One region of the Siminovitchia fortis genome, then DNA from elsewhere that is predicted to be linked to it. Evidence: a T-box and tRNA genes for the amino acid it is inferred to sense, from the RefSeq annotation. Region 1 holds a T-box; the other holds one or more tRNA genes.
The links. A T-box is a leader RNA that pairs with one kind of tRNA and senses whether it is charged. The one in region 1 lies ahead of serS (serine--tRNA ligase), so its partner is inferred to be a tRNA-Ser.

Region 1 (15,557 bases):
TCCCAAGCCGCTTCCCCGCCTTATGGACATCCGCGAGCAGCCTGTCCAGATGCTCTTTATAAAGCTGGACTTCCTGATGGGAGATGACTTCGGAAAATTTTGCCCCGGTACTGCCGGATCTGGGAAGGGATGAAAATTGCCCCGTTCTTGATCCAGCCAAATCATTGACCTTCATGGACATCTCCTAAAACTGGTGGAACTGCTCGATCGGGAGAACAAACACAGTTGCTCCTCCTACCGAAACTTCCACTGGATAAGGAATATACGAATCAGCGTTTCCTCCCATAGGGGAAACGGGCGCCATCAGCTGTTCACGTGACTTGCAGCTTTCCCTTATGACCTCAAGCGCTTTCTCGACGCGGATATCTTCTGTACCTATCATAAAAGTCGTATTTCCGGACTTCAAGAAACCACCGGTTGTTGCCAATTTTGTTGCCCTGAAGTTATTTTCAACCAAGGCATTCATGAGACGGTTGCTGTCCTGGTCCTGAACTACTGCCATAATTAATTTCATTTTGCTCACTCCCCGTAATAAAGTGAAAAACAAATTTGTTACTATTCTTATTATATCAGCTAATCGAATATGTGACATTGTTATTCGTGTATCAATCCGTCCACTTTCCATCGAAAAAACGACATTTATTTTAAGAGGATTGAACACGTACTATAAATAGTCAATCTTTATTCAGTATTCCAGCTTGCACCAGCCGCCCGTCAATCACCTTTTTTGCCTTCTGGTACACCGAGTCTATTGGGGCAGAGGCATCGATTAAGATTATTCTATCCGGAAATCTTTGCAGCAATAGATGATAGCCTTCCCTTACTTTACGATGGAACCCGACTTTTTCCAGATCAAGCCTGTTCACTTCCCGCCCTGCATTCCGGGCGATCCGCTTTAATCCCATTTCAGGCTCTATATCAAAATACAGCGTCGCATCCGGCATGGCACCTTGAATGGCAAATTCATTGATGGCATACACTTCATCGATTCCAAGTCCTCTTGCATATCCTTGATAGGCGAGGGAACTGTCAATAAAGCGGTCACACAGGACAACTTTTCCTTCCCGGAGCGCCGGCAGAACTTTTTCCGTCAAATGCTGGCGTCGTGCAGCGGCATACAACAAAGCTTCCGTACGCGGGTCCATCATCGTATGCTCTTTATCAAGGATGATTGTCCTGATTTTTTCTGCTATGCCGATTCCACCCGGCTCTCTAGTGGCCAATACCTCCACTCCATCAACGGCCAGGTCTTCCGCCAGTTTTTCAATCATTGTTGTTTTGCCCGCGCCTTCGGGCCCTTCCAATGTGATAAACAATCCGCTCATCCATTCTCTTCCCCCGATCCCTAATGTTTACAGCGTATAGTATAACATCGGGATACTAATAAAAATAGTGGCCCTCATTGTCAGGTTTGGCTGTTTTTGATCCAAAAATACAAAAAACCAGGCTTCCATAAGCGGCAGCCCGGTTTTATGTGACAATTTTTGTTTCTTTAATGACCCTCATCTGTTCCACAAAATATTTGTACCTCGGGTCATCTGTCTCTGTATGGATAATCTCCTGCTCACAGCCGGCACAAATAAAAGATGTATAAAGATGAATCCCCGCATCCTGTGCTTTTTTACAAATTATGCACTTTTCCATCTCTCCACCTCCACACATTTTTATTATGGCCACTGCCGGTCAATTGTATACACAATTGACAACATTTGAGCAGTTGAAAACCATTTGTTTCATTCTATGCCCTGAAATCGGATGCCGTGTTTGTCTCGGGCTTTTTTTCAAAAGAAAAATGAAACATCCGCATTGACCGGATGTTTCACGCAATAATCCATAATTGGATGACTGACAATGCCGCAACCCCCGGCAGACCGAGCAGCCCGGAAATGGCGGCAGTCACAAAATTAATGGGGATATACAGCCCGAATTGATTCCCGAAAGCATTTAAAAAGAATAAAAACAAAGCTCCGATCATCAATTTTATAAATGATTGGCCGATCACTTTAAAAACGCTCCCGGGTTTTACCGCCATCAGTAAAAAAATGATCAGGCCGATCAGCGAAGAAATGATCAAGATTGAATCCAAACGTTCCCCCTCCTGCCCTCTCGTCCTTATTTATTATTGTATGAGAGGATTGTCCGAAAAGAACTGACAAGGGAGTCAATGATCCTTTATCGAAATTTTTCGTATCTTCGCTTCCTTGAACAGGAAAATATATTTGGCCTTTGCCAGCCGCAACCGATACTGCAATTCATCATTCGGCTCATAGCTCAATTTGAGCAAATCGCTTTTTTGATCCCATTCTTTTTTAATATTTCCCATGAGGCCTATTAGCCTTTGATCAAATTCTTTACGCATTTTTTGTTTCCGTAACATATGGGACCTCTCCTTAAAGAACTTCTCTTCGGCCTTCCAACGCTTTTGAGAGAGTCACTTCATCTGCGTATTCAAGATCTCCTCCGACAGGCAGGCCATGGGCAATCCTTGTGACGGTGATGCCCGACGGCTTGAGAAGGCGGGAAATATACATGGCCGTAGCTTCCCCTTCAATATTAGGATTTGTCGCCAGGATCACTTCCTGGACGGTTTCGTCCTGGAGCCTTTTCAGCAGATCAGGAATATTGATGTCTTCCGGCCCGATGCCTTCCATAGGGGAAATGGATCCATGAAGGACATGATACAAGCCGTTGTATTCCTTCATCTTCTCCATGGCGATAACATCTTTCGGCTCCTGCACGACACAGATGATGCTGCGGTCCCGTCTTTGGTCTTCACAAATGTAGCATGGATCCTTGTCGGTGATATGGCCGCATACTGAACAGTAGCCGAGATCCCTTTTTGCATTGACAAGGGCCTTTGCAAAATCAAGAACGGTGTCTTCTTTCATATTAAGAACGAAAAACGCCAGGCGGGCTGCTGTTTTCGGCCCGATTCCCGGCAGTTTCATAAAGCTGTCGATCAGCTTTGATATTGGTTCTGGGTAATGCATAATGGTAACCTCCTAGAAGCCAGGAAGGTTTAATCCTTTTGTAAATTGTCCCATCGTCTGGCTTGATAATTCTTCCGCCTGCTTCAAGGCATCATTGGTAGCCGCCAACACAAGATCTTGGAGCATTTCAATATCTTCCGGGTCCACAACCTCTTCGTCAATTTGAACTTCCAGCACTTCCTTATGGCCGGATACAATCACTTTTACCATTCCGCCGCCTGCTGTGCCTTCGATTCTTTTTTCTCCAAGCTCCTCTTGCGCCTGCGCCATCTTCTTCTGCATTTTCTGCATTTGTTTCATCATGCCTTGCATATTTCCCATTCCTCGCATCATCGTACGACCTCCACCATGATTAGTTTTTAATTTCCAAAAGATCTTTCCCAACGAGTTTTAGAGCTTCGGACACGATCGGGTCCTGCTCCTCTGCAGTGCCTTCGCCCCCGTCATTCTTGCCTGTTTGTAAAAATTCTTCCCGGATCTCTTTCCATTGGGCTTCAGGAACACCAATGATTTTATATCCGGTTCCCATCTGCTCCTCTAAAATCTGAGAGATTGTTTGGATAAATGTTTGATTTTCCATGGCCATTTTACAAATCATATCATATTTGAATTTCAGGACAATCGCATCAGCCGATGCTGCAGCCGGTTCGGCATCATTGAGCAGGGCAACCTGCGAAGGCAAGTGCCGCTGATTCAATATATTCAAAAATTCTCCCCAATGGCTTTTAACATCATTTAGATGCTTCCTTGTAGCTTCCTTCAAAACCTGGGTAACGGTCCCTGCATTGACCCGGAATTCCTTTCCGGCATTTCTGGCCGGTCTTTTTGAAGGTGCAGCAGGCTTGCTTTGGGTCTTGTCAATCGGTTGGCTATTGTTTTTCAACCATTTGATTTCTTTTTCCAACGCTTCAATTTTCTTATATAATTCCTGGAGTTGCGGTCCATCTGCCTGGGCCGGAACTCTTTCTGTCTGGCAAAGTTTCACCAGGCATACTTCCAAATAAATACGCGCATGATTGGAAAACCGCATTTCCTGCTGGGTTTTGCTTAATATATCAATGTATTCATAAATTTGCTGCGGCTGAATCTCTTCGGCAAGGGTTTTAAATTCTTCATCAATAAGCGCTTGCTCGGCTATCTCATCCAAATTCGGGGCTGTCTTATAAAGCAGCAGGTCCCGGAAATACAGGATGAAATCCTCCGTGAACCGGGAAGGATCCTTCCCCTGCATGAGCAGCTCCTCAAGAGTGCCGAGTGCTTCGGAAACATCTTTATTATGAACGGCCCGTGCAAGCCTGTTCAAACTGTTTTGCGATATGGATCCGGTAACCGTCAATGCATCTTCCACGGTGACTTTCCCGGTACTGAAAGAGATGGCCTGATCCAGTAGGCTCAATGCGTCCCGCATACCGCCTTCAGCCGCTCTCGCAATGATTTGAAGCGCCTTCTCATCATATTCCAACGAAGTTTCATTTGCAATATGCGACATTCGCCCGGCGATGTCCTGCGAAGTGATTCTTTTAAAATCAAACCGCTGGCACCTGGAAATGATGGTTAACGGAATTTTGTGCGGTTCCGTCGTAGCCAGTATGAAAATGACATGTTTGGGCGGTTCTTCCAACGTTTTAAGCAAAGCATTGAATGCGCCGATAGTCAGCATATGCACTTCGTCAATGATGTAGACCTTGTACTTCACCGCGTTGGGCGTATACTTGACCTTGTCACGGATATCACGGATTTCTTCCACTCCGTTATTGGAAGCCGCGTCAATTTCAATGACATCGGGAACCGAACCGTCCGTGATTCCCAGGCAGGCGGGACATTCATTGCACGGTTCCGCAATTGGCATTTTTTCGCAGTTGACGGCTTTTGCCATTATTTTGGCAGCACTTGTTTTTCCTGTTCCGCGGGGGCCGGAAAATAAGTAAGCATGCGATATTTTTTGTTGGAGGAGAGCATTTTGCAACGTCTTCGTCACATGTCCCTGCCCGATGACATCCGCAAACGCCTGCGGCCGCCATACTCGATATAACGCTTGGTAACTCATGCTCTGCCTCCTTGTTAAGTAATAATTTTCTACTATTTATTATACCTTAACCGGAAAGGAAATTACAGACAGAGTATTATCGAAAATAGATATAAAGGAAGATGAACAGGGCTGCTAAAATGCCCCAGATCCGCCACCGCCGCCCCCCAACCCCTCCACTTGTGGAAGAGCTTCCACTTGATTGGGAAGCGGCCGTTTCTTTTGCCTGTTCTCCTGCCGTGTCAAAAGATGAAGCCAGGAGCGGCCAATGCACCAGATAAAAGCCTGATGAAATACCGGCTGCTTCACCCGCAAATTCCCCGAAAGCTGTAAATCTGTTCGTTTCGGTACAAATTGAGCCTCCGATTCCAAGTGAATAAATTATAGCCCGCATCCGGTCATCCTCGCTATGGAGCTTCCAGTCCCAGTCGGATATTTGTTCAAATCCCATCTGCTGGTTGAGGAGGATGAATGGCAATAGTCATTTTTCCGTAGTCGGCTTCATTGCGGTCATCAAAAAATGGCCAATAAAATTCCGTTATATCGGCATACTTCTCCATCCCATTTTTGATTGTATATAGATCTACCTGGATCGTTTCATCCTTGCCGCTGCGGTGAACTTTATACAGTTCCCCCTCTTTTTCCACCTTTAGACTTGTTTCACCCTCGTTCGCCATAAAGCCACTTATTTCCGCACCTTTTTTCGGGAATATTTCCCGGGTAATGCCATTAAATTTTCCGTCAAAAATATAAGTATGTCGTTCGTTGACATCGATGTCTCCATTTTCCTGCAAATAAGCATCAATTTTTACATCAGAAATTGAAAAATCTACGGCATAGGCAAACGAAGGAGCCAAAAACAAAAAGATTAAAGTAGGAAAGATAAATTTTTTCAACATAAACTATTCACCTCACTCTGCTTATATTGGTTACGGGCTTAAAGCTAATTAGGTTTCAAATCACAAAAAACCCATCCGCTTTATGCGAATGGGTTTGACCATTTCTTTGATTAATGCCGCGCACCTTCCTTCGACAGTGCTTCATCTGCGTTACCCAAGCAGTTAGCTCGACCCAGGCTGCCCCGCGGCACATGAGAGGTTCCACTTAATGCTGCTTCCTTCCGGACCTGACATGGTTCGTGGGTTCCCATTGCGCGGGACCCGGGTGTCTACACCACTTACTTGAGGCAGGCCAGACAAAACAGCAGCCTCTGGAAGGGATTCAACCCCGCTGGAGCGGATTTCGGGTACAGGGCTCCGCTACTTCCCCGTCTAGCACGGCATATCCTATTTTACTACTTTTTCACTTTAAAATCAATGTCTGAGCTGCGTATGATAAAAGTTTCCAGGAATTAAGACTTTCTCTTTTTATCACGGATCTTACGAAAAAAATCGCTTAAAAGCCGGCTGCATTGTTCACCCAATACGCCGCTTATGACCTCGCTTTGATGATTGAACCGTTCATCCTCCAACAAATTCATCAACGTTCCCGCACAGCCGGCCTTCGGATCGGAGGCACCGTATACAACCTTTTGGACCCGTGATAAAATAATGGCTCCGCTGCACATCGGGCAAGGTTCCAATGTAACATACAACTCAGCCCCTTCCAGTCTCCAGGTTCCCAATTTTTTACAAGCTTCTTCAATGGCCAGCAGTTCCGCATGGGCTACAGCGTTTTGATCCGTCTCCCGCCTGTTATGGGCGGCTGCCACCACTTCATCATTAAGCACCACGACCGCTCCGATGGGAACCTCTTGCATATTCTCGGCCTTCTTTGCTTCAGCAATTGCCAATTGCATATATCTTTCTTCTCTTTCCATTTATATCTCCCTAAATAAAAACATTCATTGGTCTTTTATTTTTACATAATACATACAATGGGACAAGGTGAATAATATATTTTGATCAGGCTAAGGAGGAAAAACATGCAGATTCATGTTGTCGAGCCCAATGAGACATTGAACTCGATTGCCTCTCGCTATAATATCTCTTCTGCTATTATTGCCGAAGCAAACCAGCTTCCCAATCGGGAACAGCTAGTCGTTGGGCAAGCATTAGTGATTCCCATTTTTGGCAGCTTTTACTGGGTACAGCCCGGCGACAGCCTTTGGGCCATAGCTCAAAAGTTTGGAATTTCTTATCAGGAATTGGCACGGATTAACGGTATTCATGTGAATCATCCGATTCAAGTCGGCATGCGGCTTTACATTCCGCAAAGGCCGAAAAGAAATGGGGAGTTTTTAGCCTATGTCGAACCGCGGCGCGCAGGAGAGGTTTCCCCGCAGCTTGAATCTGCTGCAAGGCAAGCATCTCCCTATTTGACCTACCTCGCTCCTTTTGCCTATTTTCCAAAGCGGGACGGATCATTGGATCCCCCAAAGCTGAACCGGTTCCCTGAAATAGCTGAAACAAACAATACGTCTCTCGCCATGGTGCTGGCCAATCAGGAAGAAGGACAGTTTAATACGGAATTGGTCCATATCCTCCTTACAAACGAACAGATCCAAACGACTTTTCTAAACAATATTGTCAGTGAGGCGAAACGGGTCGGATTTACAGATATACATTTTGATTTTGAAAGAATTGCCGGCAATGACAGGGAAGCATATAATGACTTCCTTCGCAGGGCAAGGGATCTTTTTCACAAAGAAGGGTATATCCTTTCAACAGCTTTGGCTCCCAAAACAAGTACGACACAAAAAGGTGAATGGTATGAAGGCCATGATTATAAAGCGCATGGAGAAATTGCCGACTATTCATTGATCATGACGTATGAATGGGGATACAGCGGAGGGCCCGCCATGGCTGTATCCCCGATCGGCCCTGTAAGGCGGGTACTGGAGTATGCCATTACCGAAATCCCTTCCGAAAAAGTGATGATGGGCCAGAATCTTTATGGCTACGATTGGACGCTCCCATTTGTAAAAGGGACGACAGCAAGAGCCGTCAGCCCGCAAAGGGCCATCCAGATCGCTGCAGAAAACAACGCTGCCATCGAATATGATACAACCGCACAGGCACCATTTTTCCATTATACAGACCAGGACGGAAAACAGCATGAAGTATGGTTTGAAGATGCCCGGTCCATTCAGGCAAAATTTGACCTAGTGAAGGAACTGAACCTGCGCGGAGTTGGCTACTGGAAGCTTGGGCTTCCTTTTCCCCAAAACTGGCTGCTGATAACGGATAACTTCAATGTCGTGAAAAAATAGATAAAGAAAAGCACAAGCACCTATTATTATTCTCTTAACCGCAAATAAAGCGGCCCCTAATGCTGGAGCCACTTTTTACTTAATTATGCGATATTCCGGATAATCGTCGAGCAAAAATGGACTTTTTGCCCTTATCCAATCACTTCTTTGTTTCGCATATACGGACGGAGCACTTCCGGAATTTCCACTGTGCCGTCTTCACGCTGGTAATTTTCCAAGATAGCGGCAACTGTCCTTCCGACCGCCAACCCTGAGCCGTTCAGCGTATGCACGTGCCGGGGCTTGGCTTTCGGTTCAGGGCGGAAGCGGATATTCGCCCTCCTGGCCTGAAATGCTTCAAAGTTTGAGCAGGAAGAAATCTCCCGGTACGTATCATAGCTCGGTATCCAAACTTCCAGATCATATTTTTTTGCTGCGGTAAAACCGAGGTCCGCTGTACACATGCTCATAACTCGGTATGGCAAGTTAAGAAGCTGGAGTACTTTTTCAGCATGCCCGGTTAATTTCTCAAGCTCATCATAAGAATCTTCCGGCTTAACAAATTTGACCAACTCCACTTTGTTAAACTGGTGCTGGCGGATCAATCCGCGTGTATCACGTCCCGCAGAACCGGCTTCCGACCGGAAATTAGCGCTGTAGGCTACATAGTTCAAAGGCAGGCGTTCACCGTCAAGGATTTCATCCCGATGATAATTGGTCACCGGAACTTCTGCGGTTGGAATCAGGTAAAAGTCCTCGCTCTCAATACGAAACGCATCCTCCGCAAATTTTGGCAGCTGTCCGGTCCCCGTCATGCTTGCCCGGTTCACCAGGTAAGGCGGAAGCATCTCTTCATAACCATGCTCCTCCACATGAAGGTCCATCATGAAATTGATCAGCGCCCGCTCCAGCCGTGCTCCCAGACCCTTGTAAAATACAAAGCGGCTTCCTGTCACTTTTGCAGCCCTTTCAAAATCCAAAATATCCAAATCCGCAGCCAAATCCCAATGGGGCTTCGGTTCGAAAGAAAATTCGCGTACCTCCCCCCATTTCCGGATTTCCACGTTGTGGTCTTCCGTCTCTCCCACCGGAACACTCTCATGTGGAATATTTGGAATAGACATCAGCAATTTCTGCAATTCATCTTCTATACCACGAAGCTCCCCGTCAATCTCCTTGACTTTCTGGCTTACTTCCCTCATTTCAACAATCAGATCATCAGCATTTTGCTTATCTTTTTTTAACTGGGCTATCTTCTCTGACACTTCATTCCGCCTGCTTTTCAACCGCTCTGATTCAACGATCATTTCCCTGCGCCTTTGATCCAGCTGCTCAAATTTATCCAAGTCCCCCAAGTCTTCGCCGCGATGCTGCAGCTTCCTCTTCACTTCCTCTACGTTACCCCGAAGTGTTTTCATATCCAGCATTATAAAACCTCCCATTTTTATTTTTTATGATAGAAAACAAAAAAACCCTCAATCCCAATAGGGACGAGAGTTTACCCGCGTTGCCACCCAAATTGAAAGCAATCATGCTTTCCTCTTCATCGGATAACGGGTGTGGCCCGAAAATGCTTACTAGCCGGAGCATTCGGCATTTTGCTCAAGGAGGGATTCACAGGCTGCGCCGCCGATTTTCACCAGCCACCGGCTCTCTGATAGACGCTTCACCTGTTACTATTTCCTTTCAACACTGTCGCTTATATCAATTTTCTGATACTATACTATATCCTTTACTTAAATGCAAATTTTTTTGAACAAAAGCGTAAGCGCCTGTACATCGACGTACAGACTGAAATGCGGAAGACGGCCGTTTAGGGGCGACAAGCGCTGGCCGCCGACAAACGCCACATCCTGTGGCGTCGGTGGCACTAGGACATCCTGTCCGTCGGAGGGCAGTCCAGTGAAGTCGTTCTTTGACTTCATTGGATTGACCGAAGCGACCTCGAGCCCCTGCCGTCTGAAGCTAGACACTAGAGCGACTCCGACGAGATAAAGGAAACACGGCGACGAAGGAGCCGATGTTGACTTATCGTAGGAAAGCCGCTTCTTCGAATAATCTTCCCGGCTTTGCGACGAGGTGAGCTTTACTCCCTCGAATAATCTGCACCGCAGGAGCACCAGAGGAGTGAAGTCTGCTAGTCGATAGGCGCTGGAGCTGGACGAATCTTATCATTTTAAAAGAAGTTATTCACAACCTGAGCAGTTGACTTTCCTACAGAGAAGAATACCCCTTCTAAGTAGAAGGGGCCATTTCCATTATTTTTTCGGCGGCAGGAAGTCGTCCGGTCCGCCTTTTCCTCGATTTCTTTTATTATTAGGTTTTTGGGTGCCAGATGTCTCCCCGTTTGGCCCTTGACCAGGACCTCCGCTCATTCCCCCGGCAGGATTGTCCGGAGCTTTGGAAGGATTCGCATTCGTTTGTTCGATTGTTTTATCCAATTTCGCCAAGTAGTTTCTGGCAAACTCTTTTCCACCCAATCCAAAGGAAAGCCCAAAGGCCAATGCCAGCCCTCCCAGAATGAGGATGAACGCTGAATTGACAATCGTTGCCGCAATTCCGAGCTGGTCAAGCGCCATAAAAATGGAAAGGGCAATAATCGCATATTTGGCTACGTTGGAAAGAATTTTAAAGCTTGGTCCGGTTAGGATGTTGGACAGGATTTTGGAAACGATGTTGGCGACCATCAATCCAAGCGCCAGGATGATGACGGCAGCCAGCACCATCGGCAGATAAGCCGTAATCGCTGTCAGCATCGTCACAAGGAATTCTAAATGTAATAGATTCAGAGCTTCAATGGTCAGGAAAAAGACAACCAGCACTTGAGCAATATAACCGACAAGATCAGACAGGAGCATCCGTCCGGCGCCTGGCTTCCAATTGCCAATGGACATTTTGCGCGTCAAAGAGTCAAATCCGACTCTTTGCAAGAGGCTCGCAACCATTTGACGCACCCATTTACCAAGCCATACGCCAAGCGCAATTAAAAGTGCGGCAATCACGATGTTTGGAATCATCGTCATAATGTCGTTCAGCATGGCAATCGCCGGTGCGGTGATAGCACGGACTTGCAGTTGATCTAATGCTGAGATAACAATCGGAATCATGATGAGTACAAAGACAATCGTGCCGATCACAGAAGAAAGCGTTGTTCCGCCAAGCACTTTATCCAAACCGAGCCGGCTTGCCAGTCTTTCCGTTCCAACCGATTTCAGAAGTCCGGTCACAAGGTCGCGAATGATTTTGGCGACAAGCCAGCCAATGAAGAAAATCAATGCGGCCGCCAGCAGTTTCGGTATGAAAACAAGCATGCTTTGAATCATTCCGCGGAATGGCTCAGCAACACCGCCAATGTTCAACGCTGCCAGTACACCAGGGATAAACAACAGCATGACTAAATAGAAGACAATGTTACCTGCTGTATGCGTGTATTTCCTGCTCTGGTGTTCCGTATCCGCCACGTTCATTTTCTGCATGGCGCCTGTCACTTTCGGATTTTGCCCGATTCTGTCAATAAGCATTCTTAATACACTTGCAATTACGTATGCCAAAAGCAGAATCAAAGCTGCCTTGAGAATAGCTGGAATGAAGGCAAGAATCGTGCCGAACATGCCCATGAATGGCGAAGCAACAGCTCCCAGATTAAGCATATGGAAGAAAATCATAAACACAAATACGAGCAAAATATAATAAACGATTTTTCCAATCAGCTCATTCGTATCTACTGGTTTTTTTCCGGCAGATGCCTGTTGGGCCTCGTTCCGCGAGTCCCTTCTGTTGAGAAGTCTCTCATCCCAGCTCGTTTTTCTTAATAGTTTCTCTACGGCTTTCCCTATGGATTTTGCAACAATCCACCCGATGAGGAGCACAATAAGTGCCCATAGCAGGCTTGGCAGTTTAGCCAAATAAACGGAAACCCATTCGGTATAGTCGTACCTCATGCAAATGCCTCCTTATAAGTGATTTTTTTTGTCTTATACCTTATAAGGAGGCTAAGTAAACAAGTTATCCAGTTTTTTGAAAAATTTCACGGACGCAGTTAAGAAAAACCGGGCAAAAAGCAGTTTAAACCCTTTCTTAATATCTCCACAATCCCGAAACTTCTTAACCTCCTTGATTACGATTGGACGGATTTTAGCTCCATGTTTGCGCTTGAAGGCTTCCCAATGTTGATGGTTATCAAAAAAGATTTCCCTTAGAATATTTTTCTCCATAAAACGAAAATACCACAGTCAAAATGACCGTGGTAGACCCAAATTTTACACTTCCCTATCTTTGACAAAGGCGCAGGCGCCTTGATTAACTAGAACCAGCCCTTGACTGTCTTGGCGGCACTTTGCCAAACATCACCGAAAAAGCCGCCGATACTTCTCATGGATAGGACAAACCAATTTGCTTTGTCCACCTTTTCGGCTGTCACAATATTGGCGGAAGCAGGCTTTCCGATATATCCATAATCCGTTTCCCCTTGATATTTTGCTTCCAGAACCCCGACCTTTTCACCTTTCTTGACAGGTGCAGTCAATTGGCCATCCTTATTCAAAACCTTTTTATTCACTTTGAATTCAGGCTTATACGCCTTCTCTTCCCCATTTCTTACGACAACCTGAATTGGTGCGTCCGATTGGATAGAAGCCTGCTTTTCTTTTCCGTTGACGACAGGGAGAGCATCATGGCCTTTTACTTTATATTTATCAGGATAGACCTCTTTTATTGAATAATTGTTGAAAGCATAGTCCAACATTTTTTTTGTTTCAACAAAACGGGACTCATATTCACCTTTCCCGTTTTTACCTTTGGCATTCATGACAACGGTAATGACCCTCATGTCGTTTTTCTTTGCTGTTCCCGTAAAACAGAACCCTGCAAAGTCCGTTGTCCCTGTTTTTAAGCCGTCGACACCCTCATAACTGAAAATAAGGGATGGCAGCATCCAGTTCCAGTTTTTCATTTTTCCGGGCATACCGGGGAAATCCTTTTCCGGAATGCTTGTTGTTTCAAGAACTTCAGGGTAATCATTCAAGAGCCGTGAAGCCAGCTTTGCCATGGCCCGTGCCGACATGATATTTTCATCTTCCGCACCCGTTCCTTCAGGATGCTTTCCTTTTAAGTCCCTGTTGTTTAATCCTGTAGAATTAACAAATTTATAATTTTCCAAGCCAAGTTCTTTGGCCTTGGCGTTCATCATATCCACGAATTTTTTCTCAGAGCCTGCAATTGCTTCTGCAATGGCAATTGTCGCTCCATTGGCAGAATAAATAGCCATAGCTTCATATAATTGCCTGATTGTATATTTTTTTCCGGCCTCAAGCGGAACATTCGATAGATTTGTATCTACGGAAACTTCATGAACATAATCACTGATCGTCTGTTCCTGATCCCATTTGATTTTTTTATCTTTGATCGCTTCAAACATTAAATACTCGGTCATCATTTTGGACATGGATGCAATTCCGAGTGCGGTATCTTCATTTTTTGCATATAAAATTTTTCCTGTGCTTGCTTCTACAATAATTGCCGCGTCTGCATGAATATTCAGTGCATCTTCAGCGGAAGCCTTTGCAGGAATGTTCAATGTGCTGATGAACATGATGGCCATGACGAAGAAAGCTATAAACCGTTTATGCGCTTGTTTTTTCAAAAGTAGACCCTCCAAATATTATGTACCCGTTTGTCATTTTAACATAGTTGGTTATGGATGAATAGCTTGTAAATATGTCATTTCCATTACGGGAAAAACTGGAATTATACCTCTTTTCACAAAAAAATTGACAGGACCCGCTAAAGAGTCCTGTCATTTCTACTTTGAAGGCAAGTCGCCCTGCCATTATGATAATGAATAGTTTGGCGCTTCCTTTGTAATTTGGACTTGGTGTGGATGGCTTTCTCGCAAGCCTGCGCCCGTCATTTTGATAAATTGCGCATTTTCGCGGAAATCATGGAGACTGGCTGCTCCGCAATAGCCCATACCTGCTCTGAGCCCGCCGGTCAGCTGGAACAGCGTATCCGCAAGAGGTCCTTTGTATGGAACACGCCCTTCAATTCCTTCAGGGACAAATTTCTTTGCGTCCTCCTGGAAGTAGCGGTCTTTTGAACCTTTTTCCATCGCACCTTCGGAACCCATTCCGCGGTATACCTTAAACCTCCTGCCTTGGAAAATCTCAGTTTCACCCGGGCTTTCAGAGGTTCCGGCAAGCAGGCTGCCAAGCATGACGGCATGTCCCCCGGCAGCAAGCGCCTTGACAATATCGCCGGAATATTTGATGCCGCCATCAGCGATGATGGTTTTACCGTGTTTTCTGGCTTCAGTGGCGCAGTCGTAGATTGCCGTGATTTGCGGAACACCTACTCCTGCAACGACTCGTGTCGTACATATGGATCCTGGTCCAATTCCTACTTTGACTACATCAGCCCCCGCTTCGTACAGTTCACGGGTTGCTTCGGCTGTTGCTACATTTCCCGCGATGATATTCAGTTTTGGGTATTGTTTTCGTATTTCCCGGACAGTATCGATAACGCCCTTTGAATGGCCGTGCGCTGTATCTACCACAATTGCATCGACTTGTGATCTTACGAGCTGTTCTATCCTTTTGAACGTATCTTTCGATACGCCGACGGCAGCAGCAACGAGGAGCCTGCCTTTGTCATCTTTTGCTGAATGCGGGAATTCAATCACTTTTTCAATATCTTTGATGGTGATCAAGCCTTTTAGCACACCGTCATCATCAATGAGAGGGAGCTTTTCAATCCGATGCTCCTGCAGAATTTTTTCAGCCTGCTCCAATGAGGTTCCGACCGATGCCGTCACCAAGTTTTCTTTCGTCATGACATCTGTAATCGGCAAGGAATAATCCTGAATAAAACGCATATCCCTATTGGTAATAATACCCACCAATTTTTTGTCTTCTTCATTATTTACAATGGGTACGCCGGAAATTCGGTATTTTGCCATGAGATGCTCCGCGTCAAATACTTGGTGTTCCGGGGTGAGGAAAAATGGGTCGGTGATGACTCCGCTTTCGGAACGTTTCACTTTGTCCACTTCTTCTGCCTGACGTTCAATGCTCATATTTTTATGAATGACTCCAACTCCGCCTTGGCGCGCCATCGATATAGCCATGGACGCTTCCGTTACAGTATCCATGCCTGCACTGATAATAGGAATGTTTAAACGAAGAGTATCTGTCAACTTTACTTTCATATCGACATCTTTTGGCAAAACTTCGGATTTTGCCGGGATTAACAAAACATCATCAAACGTTAACCCTTCTTTAGCAAACTTAGATTCCCACATTTTAACGTCCCCCTGCCCAAAATATTATTAGTAGGTTATCAATTGGTTAAAATACTG
Region 2 (15,557 bases), on a different contig from region 1:
AAACATTTATTGCAGCAGCAAGTGAAAGTGGAGAAGGAACTGCACGGATCCATCCAATTCGAGGAGGATCTGCTCTCAAAGCTTCAGGGTGCCATCCATCAGCTTTATGATGTGGAAGAAGAAAAGTCAAAAGTGATTCAGAATGCCTACCGGTCGCTTAAAGATGAAATCCGCTCGGATCTGTTAAAGACGATTCCAAAATTGATTAAGGAATCCGCGGATATTCTTCGTGAGGACAGTGATTTTGGCAATATCCACCATGTGCTCAATGATGAGATGAACAAAAGGATTGACGAGTATTTGCAATATACCGTCCATCCAACGTATATCAGCTCTTTGCAGGATTGGATCAGTTTTGCAGAAGGTGAGTTGAATGAAGCGCAGGAACTGCTGATTGGATGGAACGACAGTTTCAATGAGCTGATGGGAGAGGAGCAAATCCGCCTGGAATGTGATTTTCAGATTCTGGCAGATTGGCAGAGGGATGCCGACAGGATGACGGGGGCTATCCAAATTGACAAGGAAAATATTTTGCTGAAGAGAACCCCTTCACAGGTACTGTTGAAAAGCGCCGGGAAGATATTTGGTGTCATTCCGGCCAATAACTCGATGATGTATAATAGGTATAAAAGCTTCATCGAAAATGAAGACTACAGTGAAACAGCGGAATCGATCGCAAATAAATTTTTCCGTCAATTTGAACTTCTTGAAAAAGCGATCCCTCGGGATATTTCCCTGTTTTTCAGGGAACCTTTTAAAGCTTTGAAAAAATCCGCCGCCTCTTATCAAGAGCAAGTTGATAAAAACAAAGCGGCGCTATCTAAAATGAAATCACATCCGGAAACTTTCCGGGATCCGGTAAAACTGTTTGATGTACGGCTGCGTCAACTGGAATGGCTTGAATTTCAGGAGAAAAGCAGCTGGCAGGCAGGCCTTCGAATTAAATGAAGAAAGAGGGAAAACTGTGAATCTAGCTTTGATTGCCCACGATAAGAAAAAAGATGACATAGTTCAATTCGCAATGGCCTACCGCCATATTTTGAAGAATCACAGGCTGTACGCAACCGGAACGACCGGTACCAGAATTCAGGAAGCGACCGGCTTGGACATACAGCGGTTTAAGTCCGGGCCGCTTGGGGGAGACCAGCAGATTGGTGCACTTGTCGCCCAAAATCAAATAGACATGATTATTTTTCTCCGGGATCCCCTGACTGCCCAGCCGCATGAACCGGATGTATCCGCGCTTATGAGGCTGAGCGATGTGTACGGGGTTCCGCTTGCTACCAATATGGGCACGGCCGAACTATTGATTCGGGGATTGGAACGCGGGGACCTTGAATGGAGATCCATCATTCACAGTGAATTGCATTGATTTACGATTTGCGCTTAAAAGAGGCATCCTTGTATGGGTGCCTTTTTATATTGGAATTAGCCGGAGCGGCAGATGATGGGATGCACATTGTGGAAATGATAAGGCATCCGTATGATTCCTTCCCGAATGAGGTTTCGCATTTCGAAAACGGTAACGAATCAGTGTGATACCTTCCCGAATGAAGGTTCACCTTTCGAAAAGGGTAACGAATCCGCGTGATACCTTCCCGAATGAGGTTTCGCATTTCGAAAAGGGTAACGAATCCGCGTGATACCTTCCCGAACGAGGTTTCGCATTTCGAAAAGGGTAACGAATCCGCGTGATACCTTCCCGAACGAGGGTTCACCTTTCGAAAAGGGTAACGAATCGGCGTGATACCTTCCCGAAAGAGGGTTCGCATTTCGAAAAGGGTAACGAATCGGCGTGATACCTTCCCGAATCAAGGTCCACCTTTCGAAAACGGTAACGAATCAGAGTGATACCTTCCCGAATGAGGCCTCAATTCGGAAAAACAGTAACGAATCCGTACTCTTGTCCTCCGAATAGGCCTGTGCTTCATGCATATTAATTTTAACCCGACTATAAGGGTATAAATTGAAAGAGCAACTATTACCCATTTGAATCCACATAATACGTATTCTTACCCTGCCATTTCATTTTAAAATAGCTTCCAAGAATTCTCCTAATTGTTTTATCTGAACCGATTCCGCACCATTCTTGAATAATACTCGTTGTAATCTTTTTATCTGGAAAAAGTAGCTGGAATTGTTGGATACTTCTCCTTATCGAAGTGTCCACATTCTCTTCGCTTCCACAATGATCACATACCACCCGCCTGCCCATTAAAGAAGTCGTTAAGGAGTTGCACGACATACATACGATCCCTTTTTTCAATTGATCGTAGTGGTAATGGGGTAATCTGTGGTAGGAGCGATCATCTAAGTGGCTGCTTACTAACTTATCGGCAAGACTTATATGATTGTTATTCGGTTTTGGAGAATTCGCATTAAGTTGGTTCAAAAAGCGATTTAGTTGGGTTGGGAGTATAATGGGCAGATGGAGTGGGGCTTGGTACAAAGTGAACTCGGAATTAATAAAGATGACATTTCCTTTAATAGGAAAATTAAATCCGGATTTTTGAAGAAACTGCCGAAGTAAAGATTCGCAGCGGCTTAACTGAAGCAGGGGATTTTTGATTTCCTTACCTGACCCTGTATACCAGATGTCTGATTCTATGTAGAAGTCACCCTCAAAATTTTTTACCTCAAAAAGATGGATAGTCTTGTGTTTAAGCAATAGCGCATCGATTTGAAAGATATTATTATCACATTCGAGTAATAAATCGTGCATGATGATCAAATTTGATAAGTTCTCCAACAGTGATGCAAATTTACGTTCACCTTCGTGGCCTTTTTCCAGATAAATGTAATCATGTTTCTCTTTTGGTGATAATTCATAACGAGGAATTAAACAACGCATCATTTGTAACGGCAACGGTACATTATAAGGTTTAAGGATCATCTTCCACTACCTTTCTCTCTTAATATAAAATTGTTATTGTTCCCTCCATTGTATGTAGGTTATAATATTCATTCACTTCTGTCAATTTAAAATAGGGCCATTCTCCGTTGAAAGGTAGGATCAGCATACTTATCTCTTCCGCTTCCCTCTTTGCCGTTGTCACACAGCTGCCATAATATGACTTATAGCCTATTTAACTGTCAGGTGTTATACTATGTAATAGATTTATATCATTTAAGGGAGCTGGAACGGTGAAATCTAATTCCAAATTCACAACGAAGATTGTTCCTCTAGCCATCGGTCTCATTGTCATCGCAGCATGCATTGTGTGGGCGGTTCAAACAATGGATAAAGGAACCGTCATTCCATTTTCTGAGATGGAGTCCACAATCCAGGCTCAAAATGGCGAATTGGTTTCACTCAAGGAAACGTCCGATGGGACGTTATATCTCAAGACTCCAAATGGTAAGTTCATCTCCCACGTAAGGCCAAACAGCCAAATGGTTGAAAAACTTGTTGAAACTTACCATATTAGTTATAAATATTCGAACGGCAGCCAGGCAGGGAATTGGGTCGTCGGGGGCCTGATTGTTCTCATGGCTGGCGCAGCGTTCGTTTTGCATAAAAAAGGAAAAATAGGCGTTACAGCAATGAAGAACAGCACGTCAAAAGAAACGCCGCTTCCTTCCATCACTCTTGACGATGTCGGAGGATTGCCTGAAGAAATGAAAGAGGAAATCCTTCAGACGCTGGAAATTATCAAAGATCCCGACAGGTCAGCCAAGGTAGGCATTGAGGCCCCAAAAGGAATTTTATTGTACGGGCCGCCTGGAACAGGTAAAACATTGCTGGCACAGGCCATCGCCCGAGAAATCGGCGCTTCTTTCTTCTCGTCTTCAGGTTCCGCTTTTACCGAGCTTTTTGTCGGTGTCGGCGCTTCACGGGTACGCTCCTTATTCGAAAACGCCCGGAAACAAAAGCCGTCAGTTATTTTTATCGATGAAGTTGACGCTCTTGCCGGCAAGCGTAAAGCGCATGGCGGAGAAGAAACGGAAAAAACATTGACGGAACTGCTTGTACAGCTTGATGGCGGGCATGATAATGACGGGATTCTGTTCATTGCCGCCACCAACCGGAAAGACATGTTGGATGATGCTTTCCTGCGGCCAGGAAGAATCGACTTTACATTCAATGTTCCTTTGCCTGATACAAAAGGCAGAAGGGAAATCATCGATATTCATACAAAAGGTAAGAACCTCGCGCAGGATGTCGCGGCTTCCCTTGGCACACTGGCCGAAAGCACATCCGGTTTTTCCGGAGCGGAAATCAGCTCACTGTTTGAATCGGCAAGCAGAAGGGCCATCCGTGAAGGAAGAGAACAGATCAATAAGAAAGACCTTGATTATGCGATTGACCGGACGATTCTAGGCAGCACCTCCCGCGCCTTAAACGATCCGGAGACGAAGAGGCGTGTAGCCATCCATGAAGCTGGACATGCTCTCGTTCAGGCGGTCACCAAGCCGGGCACTGTAAGAAAAGCGACAATCATTCCGCGTGGCCAGGCACTTGGCTATGTGGCTCCTATCCAAAAGGAACTGCACCTTTCAACAGCAAGCGAACTCCTTGACCAGGTAAGCATGATTCTTGCCGGAGGCGTCGCCGAACGCCTTTACCTTGGCGAACACAGCATCGGCGTCAGCGGTGATGTCCAGCAGGCAAAAAATCTTTTGGAGCAAATGGTCGATACGGGCATGCTTCAAGACGGTTTTACACTCACTTTCCAAAAGCAAGAAAAAGAAACGAAAATGCAGGAACTGTTCAATAATGCTTTGGAAAAAACGGAGCTTATCATCAAAGCTCATCAAACGGAGTATGAAAACCTTGTCGAAGCGTTAATGCACCAGGAAACGCTCGACGGCACTGAAGTTCAGGAGATTGTAAACGGAACAGGAATTAATACGTATGCGAACAACGCTTAAAGATTCTTATAAACATGTTTATATGCAGCTTTATCCCCGTTTAAAATGGAGATAAAGCTGCATATTTTTTCAGCCAAGAACACAGCTCACTTACTGGATATTTTTGTGTAAATATGCCCAGAATTAAAAAGATATATCTTATTTTCTTTGGAGTTGCCGGCATGTTTATGCCAACTCCCCTTTCCTCAATCATTGGTTTTGGCCCAAAATAGATTTCTATTAAATCTTACAAATCTATTATAACAGTGAATGTTAAAGAGGTATCTACAAGGATGATTGAACTCTAATATTAAAAAATAAAAAATCCCGTATAGGGATTGGGATTTTTATCATAAGTAATTCATTTATTTTCATGGGAGTAAGACTCCCACCTCAAAACATTAGATGAACTGCCCGTAAAAGCCCGATTCGTTCAACTAACAATCAGTGGGGGATGAAGAAAACCCCACTGATTGAAATTTCACTTTATAAGAATCTTACCACCCCTGTCTATACAGTTCATAAAAAGTTAATCTGAGGACATGTTTCTTATATATCGAGCCTAGACTGACTGTCTTTGATTAAACATACTTATTTCATCAAAAGCACACAATTTTAGGTTATGCTTATGATAAGACCCACCATGTTTGAAAACGAAGGTGAGACGATGGGAAAACTCCGCTTGATTTTTATCTGCCTGGCATGTTTTTTCATTCTGTCAGGCTGCCAGGAAAAGAAACAGCAGCCGATTGATGAAAGGGAATCATTTGCGGCCACTTTGAATGTGGGAGATTTCAGTATAGATTTTTTAAATGCGGCCGGTGAGAAGTTTGCACGATGGGAATTGAAGAAGCCGTATACTGGCGCGACTCTCCTGCCTGATGGAGATACATTGATCCTATATGGTCCGGAAATTGAGGAGGTTAACTTTTACTCTCTTAAAAACGGGTCTTTAAAAAAGAGCTTTAAGTGCGGAAAGGGCATATCAAATGTTCTTTATCTGGAACCGGACGCTGAATTCGCTTTTGCTGACAAAATCCAGAACAAGGTCCGATTTTTTGATGAAAATGGTAAAGAAACAAACAGTGTAAAAACACCGGATTATCCGATGGCCATGGAGACGGATGGGAAGAAGCTTTATGTAGCTTCATTCAAAGGAGCCAAGCTTTCGGTCATCAACCTAAGGAGTCATGAAACCGAAAATGAGTTCAATATTCCCGCATCCACGGCAGGGATGCTGCTGAGGGAAAAGGAACTATGGATTGGCGGGCATGGAAAAGGGGATAAACCCCAATCGGCCATTTCAATTTACTCTTTAGAAACGGGTACGTTAAAAGAGGAACTTCCCGCCCCTTTGATGCCGGTTGATTTTTTTGAAAATGAAAAGGGAATATATGCATTAAGCCATGGAACAAATATGCTGTATCATTATAATGTCCATTATGAGCTGATGAACGAAGCCGAAATCGGGGCCAATCCTTTTGCGATTGATTCATTAGGCGGAAAGCTTGTAGTGGCAGGATTTGACAGTGAAAAAATGTATTGGATCAACCCGGATACACTTGATATTGAGGAGACTGCCGATGTCGGCAAAGGGCCATTCGTTATTTTTACGCGTGAGAAGGTGAAATGATGGTACACGTGTTGATCGTGGATGATGAAGAAGAAATGAGAGACCTGATCTCCATGTACTTGCAAAATTCGGGATATCGGACATCTGAAGCTGATGGATATGAACAGCTCCAAGATGAATTTTTAAAAGAAGAGCCGGACCTTGTATTGCTTGATATCATGCTTCCCGGCATGGACGGGTTTGAAATATGCGAAGAAATCCGTGAAAAGAGCAATATTCCCATCATTTTTTTATCAGCAAAGGGAGAGGAATGGGATAAGGTAAAGGGACTGAGGCTGGGAGCGGATGATTACATAGTCAAGCCGTTTTCCCCAGGTGAGCTTGTGGCAAGGATTGATGCTGTATTAAGAAGATCTGCATTCCATCAAAACAAGGCAGTCATGGAGCATGGCTGGTTTATGATGGATGAAGATCAGAGAAAGCTCATCGTGAAAGGCGATAAAATCCAATTGACCTTCAAAGAATTTGAACTCCTTAAAGTCATGATGAAACATCCCGGTAAGGTGTTCTCACGTGAGGATCTGCTTGAAAAAGTATGGGACATTGCCTACCAAGGCGGATTGCGTACCGTAGATACTCATATAAAAACACTTCGAATGAAGATAGGAGAGGAAGCGGGACGCTACATTCAAACAGTTTGGGGATGCGGCTATAAATTCGAGGTTCCGAAATGAAAATCGGCTTGTCCCGGAAAATGTCCATTGCCCTGGTGCTCGCTTTTACCGTATCAACTGTATATGCCACATTATTCTCTTACTTTTTATATGAGAGGTTGTATGTAAACAGCCTCAAAACGGAGATGCTTGAAACGGGGAGACGGCTTGCCAACTCTTATAATGGAGGGTCGGTATCCGGATCCTTTATAGATGATGTGAACTGGTTTGGGGAGAAATCCCAATTTGAAGTATTTGCTGTAAAAAACCCTCGGGAACTGAGCATGTGTCTTCCATTTGAAGTCGATTACCAAGCATTGATCAGCGGCGAGGATCGGGAAACGCTTTTAAAAGGCGAAACGGTTTATAAAAAGGGGCATGTGGAGCGATTGAACCGTGATGTTATTTCGGTCGTCATTCCCCTTTTGGATGGAAAAAGACTGGAAGGTGTCATTTACTTATATTATCCTTTGGCCAATTTGAGTGAAATGATCTTCCGTTATTCCATTTATTGGATTGGGGGCGCTGTTTTATTTCTGCTTATTGCCTTGACAGTGGGAAATAAGTGGTTAAAAAGGGCGATTTATCCATTGAAAGAGATGCAAACTGCGGCCAGGGATTTATCGGATGGCAATCTGTCTGTACGGGTGGCGGACTATCCTGATGATGAAATTGGCCGGCTTGCCCATACATTCAATGAAATGGCTGAATCCATCGAAAAGGAAGATGAGAAGAAAAAAGAATTCCTTGCGAATGTTTCGCACGAGCTTAGAACACCGCTAAGTTATATTAAAGGGTATACGGAAGCCATTCAGACGGGGTTGGCTCCGCCCGAAGACAAAGAAAAATTCAACCGGATCATTTTACGTGAAGCTAAAAGAATGGAGCGTCTTGTTGAAGACCTGTTGGATTTGGCAAAATTTGAGTCCAAGGAATTTTCTCTGAAAAAGCTGCCTGTTCCGCTTGCGCAAATCATTGAGGAATCGATAGAAAAAGTGAAACAGCGGGTCCTCCAAAAAGGGATTCATCTGGAGTTCCGGCTGAACTATGATCTGATTGCCGAAGTGGATGAAGAGCGCCTGGAGCAGATGCTTTTGAACTTGCTTGATAATGCGATCAGGCATACCGAAAAGGGCGGAACCATTACAGTTTCCTTGACATTGAAGGATCAAGCATTCGGTTTGATTACAATTGCAGATACCGGTCACGGGATACCTGCTGAAGATTTAAATAAAATCACGGAACGTTTCTACCGGGTGAATAAGGCGAGAACGAGGAAAGAAGGGGGGACGGGACTGGGTCTCCCTATCGTGGAAAGCTTAGCAAAATTGCATGGCGGAACATTCCATATTGAAAGCGAAATTGGAAAAGGTACAACTGCTTCCATCAGCCTTCCAATTATTTCTGCTTCTTTTCAATAATTGGATACGCTGATTTCACATGTTTCACACAATCCGGGTGTACAGTTGAAAATAGGAAATTTCTAGTTTTTGGAGGGGACATGAATGAAAAAAAGACTATGGCCACTTGTGATTGGGCTGTTCGTTCTTGCATTGGCTGCCTGCGGAAATACAGGAACTGAGGATTCGGAAGATGATATTCCAAAACCTCTTGATGTGGAATTGGAGGTGCAGGAGACAGCAGATATAGGTGAAACTGTACCTTTTAAAGCGACTGTCACGCAAGGTGACGAAAAAATAAAAGATGCTGACGAGGTCGAATTTGAAATATGGGAAGAAGGAAAAAAAGAAGACAGTGAAATGATCAAAGCGAAAAATAACAAAGACGGCACATACGAAGCTGAGAAGTCTTTTGATGCCAATGGCGTGTACATTGTGCAGGTACATGTGACAGCAAGAGGATTGCACAACATGCCGAAAAAATCAGTGACAGTTGGGGAAGGGGCTGCTGAAGAAGAGGACGGCCATCATCATGGGGACCATGGCCACCACCATCAAACTGAGGGTTTTAGCATGCACTTCATGGAACCAAGAAACGTAAAAGCGGGAAAGAAAGCCGAGCTTATGGCTCATCTTGAACTTAAGAACAAGCCTATGGAAGCTGCACGTGTCCGCTTTGAAATTTGGACTGATGGTTCCGATAAACACGAGTTTGTGGATGCGAAAGAGTCCAAACCTGGAGAATATACAGGACACTATGATTTTAAAAAGCCCGGAATGTACAAAATTCAGGTGCATGTCGAAAATGATGAAGGTTTGCATGAGCATGAAGAGCATGAAATAGAAGTGAAATAAAAAAAGGAACGTTCACACCAAGGGAGTGGGCGTTCCTTTTTCTTTGTTTTATGACGGAGAAGGTGGGATTCGAACCCACGCGGCGGTTGCCCGCCCTAATGCATTTCGAGTGCATCCCCTTCAGCCGGACTTGGGTACTTCTCCAAATGTGAAAACGACCTTTCGCATCATCGGCCGTTCGAATGCTGGTGACAGGACTTGAACCTGCGACCCCATCATTACGAGTGATGTGCACTACCATCTGTGCTACACCAGCGCAGAAAAATTATAAGAGAATAATAATATATATGGATTGTTTTTTCAAGAATTTGTTCTTGGATGGGGTTCCATACTCTGCTAAAGATAATAAACGGCCCAAGTGCTCATCACTCGGGCCGCAGGCGATTCGTTCATTATTTACAATCCTGGAATTTCTCAACACGAAGTCCGTTTCGGTCGGCTTCCATCAATTCAATGGAGTAATTTGGCAGTACTGCCTGCATACCCTTCACGATTGATTCCCCGGTTCCTTTTGGAGCAAAGGATATCATTGTCGGTCCTGCACCGCTTATCACTGTTCCGAATGCTCCCATTTCCCTTGCAGCCTGGCGGATCTCATCGTAGTTTGGAATCAACGAAGCACGATAAGGCTCATGGAAGAGGTCGGCTTCCATCATTCTGCCGGCAAGCCCATAATCCCCTGATAGCAGTCCTGCAATCATGACATTCCCAATTCCGCTTGCAGCCGTTGCATCCGCTCGGCTGAACGTTTCAGGAAGAACTTTCCTGGCAGTTTCTGTCTTCAATTCGAAATTTGGAATATATAGGACAAGGTCCATGTTTAGATCGTCTGTTTGAAAATACTCCACTTTGTCTGTCCGCTTTGTTTCTGCCGTGACAATCAATCCGCCGAGCAGGGCCGGAGCGACATTATCCGGATGGCCTTCAAATTTTGTGGCCCATTCCAATTTTTCCTCCGGAGTTAATTCCAACTGGCAAAGCTGGTTGGCAAGTTCTATTCCGGCTACGACTGCTGAGGCGCTGCTTCCCATACCGCGGGCCAAAGGGATTTCACTTTCAACAACCACTTTACAAGGAGGAAGGACGGCTTCACATTCCGAAGCCATCCTTTCCGCCATTTGGTAAATAAAATGTTCTTGGGCTGCATCAGCAGGGGGGAGATGCTCTGAGCGGTGCTCAAATACCCATTCGTCACTTCTTTGAACGTGTAATGTCAAATAACGGTTCAGTGCCATTCCGACAGAATCGAATCCCGGGCCGATATTTGCGGTGCTTGCCGGAACAGAGATAGTGAAGCCGTTCATTCATTAACCACGCCTTTAATATAGTCTATAATGACATTTTCATCATTTGGAAGGACGACAGGATTGTACTCAATTTGAGATATGGCAGTTTGCGGGTCTTTCAGTCCGTTACCTGTCAATACAGCGACAACCTTGCTTCCTTTTTTGATGCTGCCGTTTTTCACCTGCTGAAGTACACCAGCAATAGATGCGCATGAACCAGGCTCGGCGAACACGCCTTCCTTACGTGCAATCAATTGGAATGCTTCTAGAATTTCTGCATCCGTTACAGACTCGATTTTACCTTCGGACTCATCTCTTGCTGCTGTCGCAAGGTTCCAGCTTGCAGGGTTTCCAATCCGGATGGCAGTTGCTACAGTTTCGGGATTTGCAATAGGCTCACCTTTCACAATCGCAGCTGCACCTTCCGCTTCGAAACCGTACATCTTAGGAAGTCCTGTCTGCTTCTCTTCGTTATATTCCTTGAATCCTTTCCAATAAGCGCTGATGTTTCCGGCATTCCCTACAGGGATGGCCAAAACGTCCGGAGCAGCGCCAAGCTGGTCGCAAATTTCAAACGCAGCTGTTTTCTGCCCTTCAATCCGGTAAGGATTGACAGAGTTTACAAGAGTAACAGGTGCTGTCTCACTGATTTTACGGACCATTGCCAAGGCTTCATCAAAGTTGCCTTCTATTTCAACGATTTCTGCTCCGTACATTATTGCCTGCGCCAATTTGCCAAGTGCGACCTTTCCGTTCGGAATAACGATGATCGCCCTGATTCCGGCTTTGGCGGCATAAGCCGCAGCAGCAGCAGATGTATTTCCTGTTGAGGCGCAAATGATCGATTTGCTGCCATCCTCAACAGCTTTTGCCACAGCCATGACCATTCCGCGGTCTTTAAATGAGCCGGTAGGGTTGGCTCCTTCCACTTTTGCGTACAATTCAATTCCCAGGTCTTTAGATAAATGGGCCAGATGTACTAAAGGTGTGTTACCTTCCTGAAGTGTTAATCTTGGTGTTTTTTCTGTCACAGGCAAATAAGGTTGATAATGCGAGATCAGGCCCGGCCAGTTCATTTTTCTCCATTCCCCTCTACACGATAATAACTGATTACGTCTTTTACAACGGACAAATCCCTAAGCTTCATTAAGGCCTCTTGGAAGTTTTCCAAGGAAACTGTATGTGTAACAATGATGATTTCAGCCAGTTCCCCTTTATTGAGCGGAGTTTGCAGGATTTTTTCAAAACTGATACCCAACTCGTTGAACAAAGTAGTGATTTGTGAAAATGCTCCAACTTCGTCAGCCAAATGAAGCCTGAAATAGAATTGTCCAAAACGCTCCTTAGGAGATTTTAACACACTTTCATATCTTGGGGCTACAGCGCTTTTTCCATTCACGCCAAGAAGCAGGTTTTTAATGACGGCAACAACGTCAGCCATGACGGCAGTGGCTGTCGGCAGGCTTCCTGCACCCGGTCCGTAGAACATTGTTTCACCGACTGCTTCACCTTGCACATAAATGGCGTTATACTCATTTTTGACAGAGGAGAGCGGATGGCTCTTGGATAAAAATGTCGGCTGGACGCTCACTTCCACTTTATGGTCGTCGACTTGAGCAAATCCGATCAGCTTCATGGAATAACCAAGTTTTTGTCCATAATGCAGGTCTTCAAGGGATAGCTTGCTGATACCTTCCACCTCCACATCATCAAGAGCAACGCTTGTGGAAAAGGCGAGTCTTGCAAGGATTGCCATTTTTCTGGCAGCATCCAGCCCTTCAACGTCAGCAGTCGGGTCCGCTTCGGCAAATCCGAGTTCCTGCGCCTTTTTCAGGGCATTTTCATAGGACTGACCTTCCTCTTCCATTTTTGTTAAAATATAATTAGTTGTACCGTTGACGATCCCCATCACTTTTTTCAGGCGGTCGGATACCAAACCTTCGGTCAATCCACGCAAAATAGGGATACCGCCGCCGACACTCGCTTCGTAAAACAGGTCAACGCCGTTTTCAACAGCCGCTTTTTGCAATTCGGGCCCATGGAGTGCAATCAGATCCTTATTAGCCGTAACGACATGTTTTTTCGCCTGGATTGCTTTTGTTATATGTTCTCTGGCTTCTTCAATTCCGCCCATCACTTCAACGACAAGATCGATTTCTGGGTCTTGAAGCACATCATCCGGGTTGGAGGTGAGGAATGTCTGGCCAATTTGAATGTCTCTTTCTTTCTCTGTGTTCCGTACAAGAATGCTTTTTACTTTGACACCGCAGCCGAGTTGGTGAACCAGCTCATCCTGGTGGTTTTCAACCAGCTGTACTACACCGGAACCAACAGTTCCCAAACCTAATAATCCGATAGATACATAGTCTTTCTTCATTAAAAATTCCTCACCTTTCTGTCTGTCTATAAAGTACATTTGTTTTTATATAGTAGACATTTAAGTTTTAAAAGTCAAGGTGTTTTTTAATGCTTTTAGCTTCTTTTGAACAGAATGTGTCAAAGGGAAAAGAGGAATTCAAATATTTTTCTCGAAATAATATTTGTTAGATGGTAAAACATGAGGAGGAATCCGATGATGCTGGAACCGACGAACAGCTCACCTGTCCTAAGAAAAAGGCCAGGCACTTGGAATAAAAAGAAAATCGCGTGGATTGCCGGAATCATTATCATTTTATTGGCCTTTTCTACTTGTATCGGAGTTTCCGTATATGTCGGGACGAATTTGACAAAGCCTGCAAAAAAAGCGATTGAGGTACTGCCAAGCGATTATGAGATGGAATATAAGGATATTGAGTTTATGAGCAAGGATGAAAAGACGAAGCTTTCCGGATGGGTGCTCGAGCCGCCGGGCACGGCGAAAATGAATGTTGTTTTCGCACATGGCTACAAAGGAAACCGCTATGAAGAGAATATTCCGTTCTTGCCGCTGGCCAGCAACCTGCTTGCTGACGGCTATCGTGTCATCATGTTCGATTTCCGCCATGCAGGAGAATCGGATGGGGAGATGACAACGGTCGGGGTAAAAGAAAAGCTTGATTTGCTTGGTGCCATTGACTGGACGGCCGAAAATTATGAAGAGCCTGTCGGGTTATTGGGTATTTCAATGGGGGCTGCCACTTCAATATTGGCCGCGGCTGACTCGGAAGATGTTATTGCTGTTGTTGCCGACAGTCCTTTCAGCGACCTGCACGACTATTTGAAGGTGAACATGCCAGTGTGGACCGGCTTGCCGAACTTTCCGTTTACGCCTCTTATTTTGACCATCATACCGATGATGGCGGACATTGACCTTGATGAAGCAAGTCCCATCAGTGTATTGGACAGAGTCGCTCCGAGGCCGGTTCTTTTTATTCATAATAAAGGAGATGGGTCAATCCCTTATACGGAAAGCGAAATGATGGCGAAGAAGGATCCGGAGCATTTTACCTTATGGCTTACGGAAGGAGAAGGCCATGTCAAATCCTTTGAGCAGAATTCCGAGGAATATGTTGAAAAGGTGAAAGGGTTTTTCGATGATGCACTGGCAGGAGTTAAAAAATAAAGAAATGAGTGAACAGATTGGAAGAGCAGGCAAGGGAATTAAGGCGAATTCGGATTACGTTAATTTTTTTGGTGATTGTCACTCTTATTAGCGGGGGTAATTCGGATGTTCATGTGGACTATCCTGATGATGGCAATGAAATGGAGATTTCACAGCAAAATGTCGTTCCATTGGGAGATGGCCGTTTCGGCGTAATTGACTATAACTATTTGGAAATATATGAGTATGATTCTGAACATAATAAAGTAAAGAAAGTGAAAGAAGTTTCACTCGATGAATTAAATGAATGATTGCGGAGCGGGTGTTTAGACAGTGAGTGAAAACATTTCAATAGAACCACTGAACGAAAAGTTTTTTCAACAGCCGACGCTCGAACTGGCCCGGTCGCTTCTGGGCTGCCTGCTTGTGAAAGAGACGGAGGGGAGGCTCACCGCTGGCTATATAGTGGAAACGGAAAGCTATAGAGGACCGCATGACCGTGCTGCGCACAGCTTCGGAAACAGAAGGACGAAGCGTACGGAAATCATGTTTGGACAGGCAGGTCTCGTGTACACATATACGATGCATACGCATTGCCTGATCAATGTGGTCAGTGCAGGTGTTGATGAACCGGAAGCCGTTCTGATCCGTGCGTTGGAACCTTTTAAAGGGATTGAGTTGATGAAGCGGAGGCGTCCAGTCGACCAAATGAAAAATTTGACGAACGGCCCGGGAAAATTGACCAAAGCGATGGGGATTACAATGGAAGATTACGGACGAAAATTTTTCGAGCGGCCGCTGTTCATCAGTGAAGGAATTTCCCCTGATGAGATTGAACAGGGAACAAGGATTGGGATTCAAAATACGGGCGAGGCGCGCTTTTATCCGTGGCGTTTTTGGATTAAGGGAAATCAATATGTATCAAAGTAAAGAACCTTCATTTCTGGAGGTTCTTTTTGTATGAAAAAAACGCTTGGATTAGAAAGTGAGCAAGGTGATCTAAAACGCGGCTGGCTCAAATGTCGGTCACTGGTCGCAGTCTCCAGTGCCCGCGCAAGGGGTTTATCGCCGACCGCGGTAACTGGGCGCAGTCTCCAGTTGCCCGCGCAAGGGGTTTATCGCCGACCGCGGTAACTGGGCGTCGTCTCCAATGCCCGCGCAAGGGATTTATCGCCGACCGCGGTAACTGGGCGTCGTCTCCAGTGCCCGCGCAATAGGCTTATCACCGACCGCGGTCACTGGGCAGGAAAGATGCACGCAACCGCTGTGCTGCTCCAAAACCCGTCTGCCCCAACTAAAACGACTTACGTTCGATGGCTTGAATCCGCACAATAAATCCCTCCCACACCAGCCTTTTTT

Region 2: it has a tRNA-Ser gene. The T-box ahead of serS (serine--tRNA ligase) is inferred to sense a tRNA for this amino acid. The anticodon was not compared.

What each region holds. Positions count from the first base shown of each region.
Region 1 is NZ_VEKZ01000064.1:1,455-17,011, reverse strand. It holds gene FS666_RS16400 (YaaR family protein) at 1-175, opposite strand, end outside; gene FS666_RS16395 (cyclic di-AMP receptor DarA) at 185-514, opposite strand; gene tmk (dTMP kinase) at 675-1,325, opposite strand; gene FS666_RS16385 (sigma factor G inhibitor Gin) at 1,471-1,644, opposite strand; gene FS666_RS16380 (pro-sigmaK processing inhibitor BofA family protein) at 1,820-2,086, opposite strand; gene FS666_RS16375 (YaaL family protein) at 2,162-2,377, opposite strand; gene recR (recombination mediator RecR) at 2,391-2,990, opposite strand; gene FS666_RS16365 (YbaB/EbfC family nucleoid-associated protein) at 3,003-3,320, opposite strand; gene dnaX (DNA polymerase III subunit gamma/tau) at 3,343-5,037, opposite strand; gene FS666_RS16355 (hypothetical protein) at 5,114-5,410, opposite strand; gene FS666_RS16350 (DUF2207 domain-containing protein) at 5,457-5,915, opposite strand; RNA gene ffs (signal recognition particle sRNA large type) at 6,032-6,296, opposite strand; gene tadA (tRNA adenosine(34) deaminase TadA) at 6,368-6,835, opposite strand; gene FS666_RS16335 (glycoside hydrolase family 18 protein) at 6,941-8,227, shown strand; gene serS (serine--tRNA ligase) at 8,359-9,633, opposite strand; T-box leader at 9,690-9,905, opposite strand; gene FS666_RS16325 (mechanosensitive ion channel) at 10,465-12,147, opposite strand; partial or broken gene FS666_RS20690 (IS91 family transposase) at 12,268-12,420, opposite strand; gene FS666_RS16315 (serine hydrolase) at 12,510-13,805, opposite strand; gene guaB (IMP dehydrogenase) at 14,034-15,500, opposite strand.
Region 2 is NZ_VEKZ01000018.1:21,411-36,967, reverse strand. It holds gene FS666_RS08305 (GTP-binding protein) at 1-948, shown strand, start outside; gene mgsA (methylglyoxal synthase) at 965-1,372, shown strand; gene FS666_RS08295 (nuclease-related domain-containing protein) at 1,982-2,893, opposite strand; gene FS666_RS08290 (AAA family ATPase) at 3,145-4,872, shown strand; gene FS666_RS08285 (LolA-like protein) at 5,519-6,484, shown strand; gene FS666_RS08280 (response regulator transcription factor) at 6,484-7,158, shown strand; gene FS666_RS08275 (sensor histidine kinase) at 7,155-8,558, shown strand; gene FS666_RS08270 (FixH family protein) at 8,643-9,392, shown strand; tRNA gene FS666_RS08265 (tRNA-Ser) at 9,447-9,536, opposite strand; tRNA gene FS666_RS08260 (tRNA-Thr) at 9,576-9,648, opposite strand; gene thrB (homoserine kinase) at 9,785-10,696, opposite strand; gene thrC (threonine synthase) at 10,693-11,754, opposite strand; gene FS666_RS08245 (homoserine dehydrogenase) at 11,751-13,055, opposite strand; gene FS666_RS08240 (alpha/beta hydrolase) at 13,251-14,219, shown strand; gene FS666_RS08235 (YmzC family protein) at 14,237-14,509, shown strand; gene FS666_RS08230 (DNA-3-methyladenine glycosylase) at 14,532-15,128, shown strand.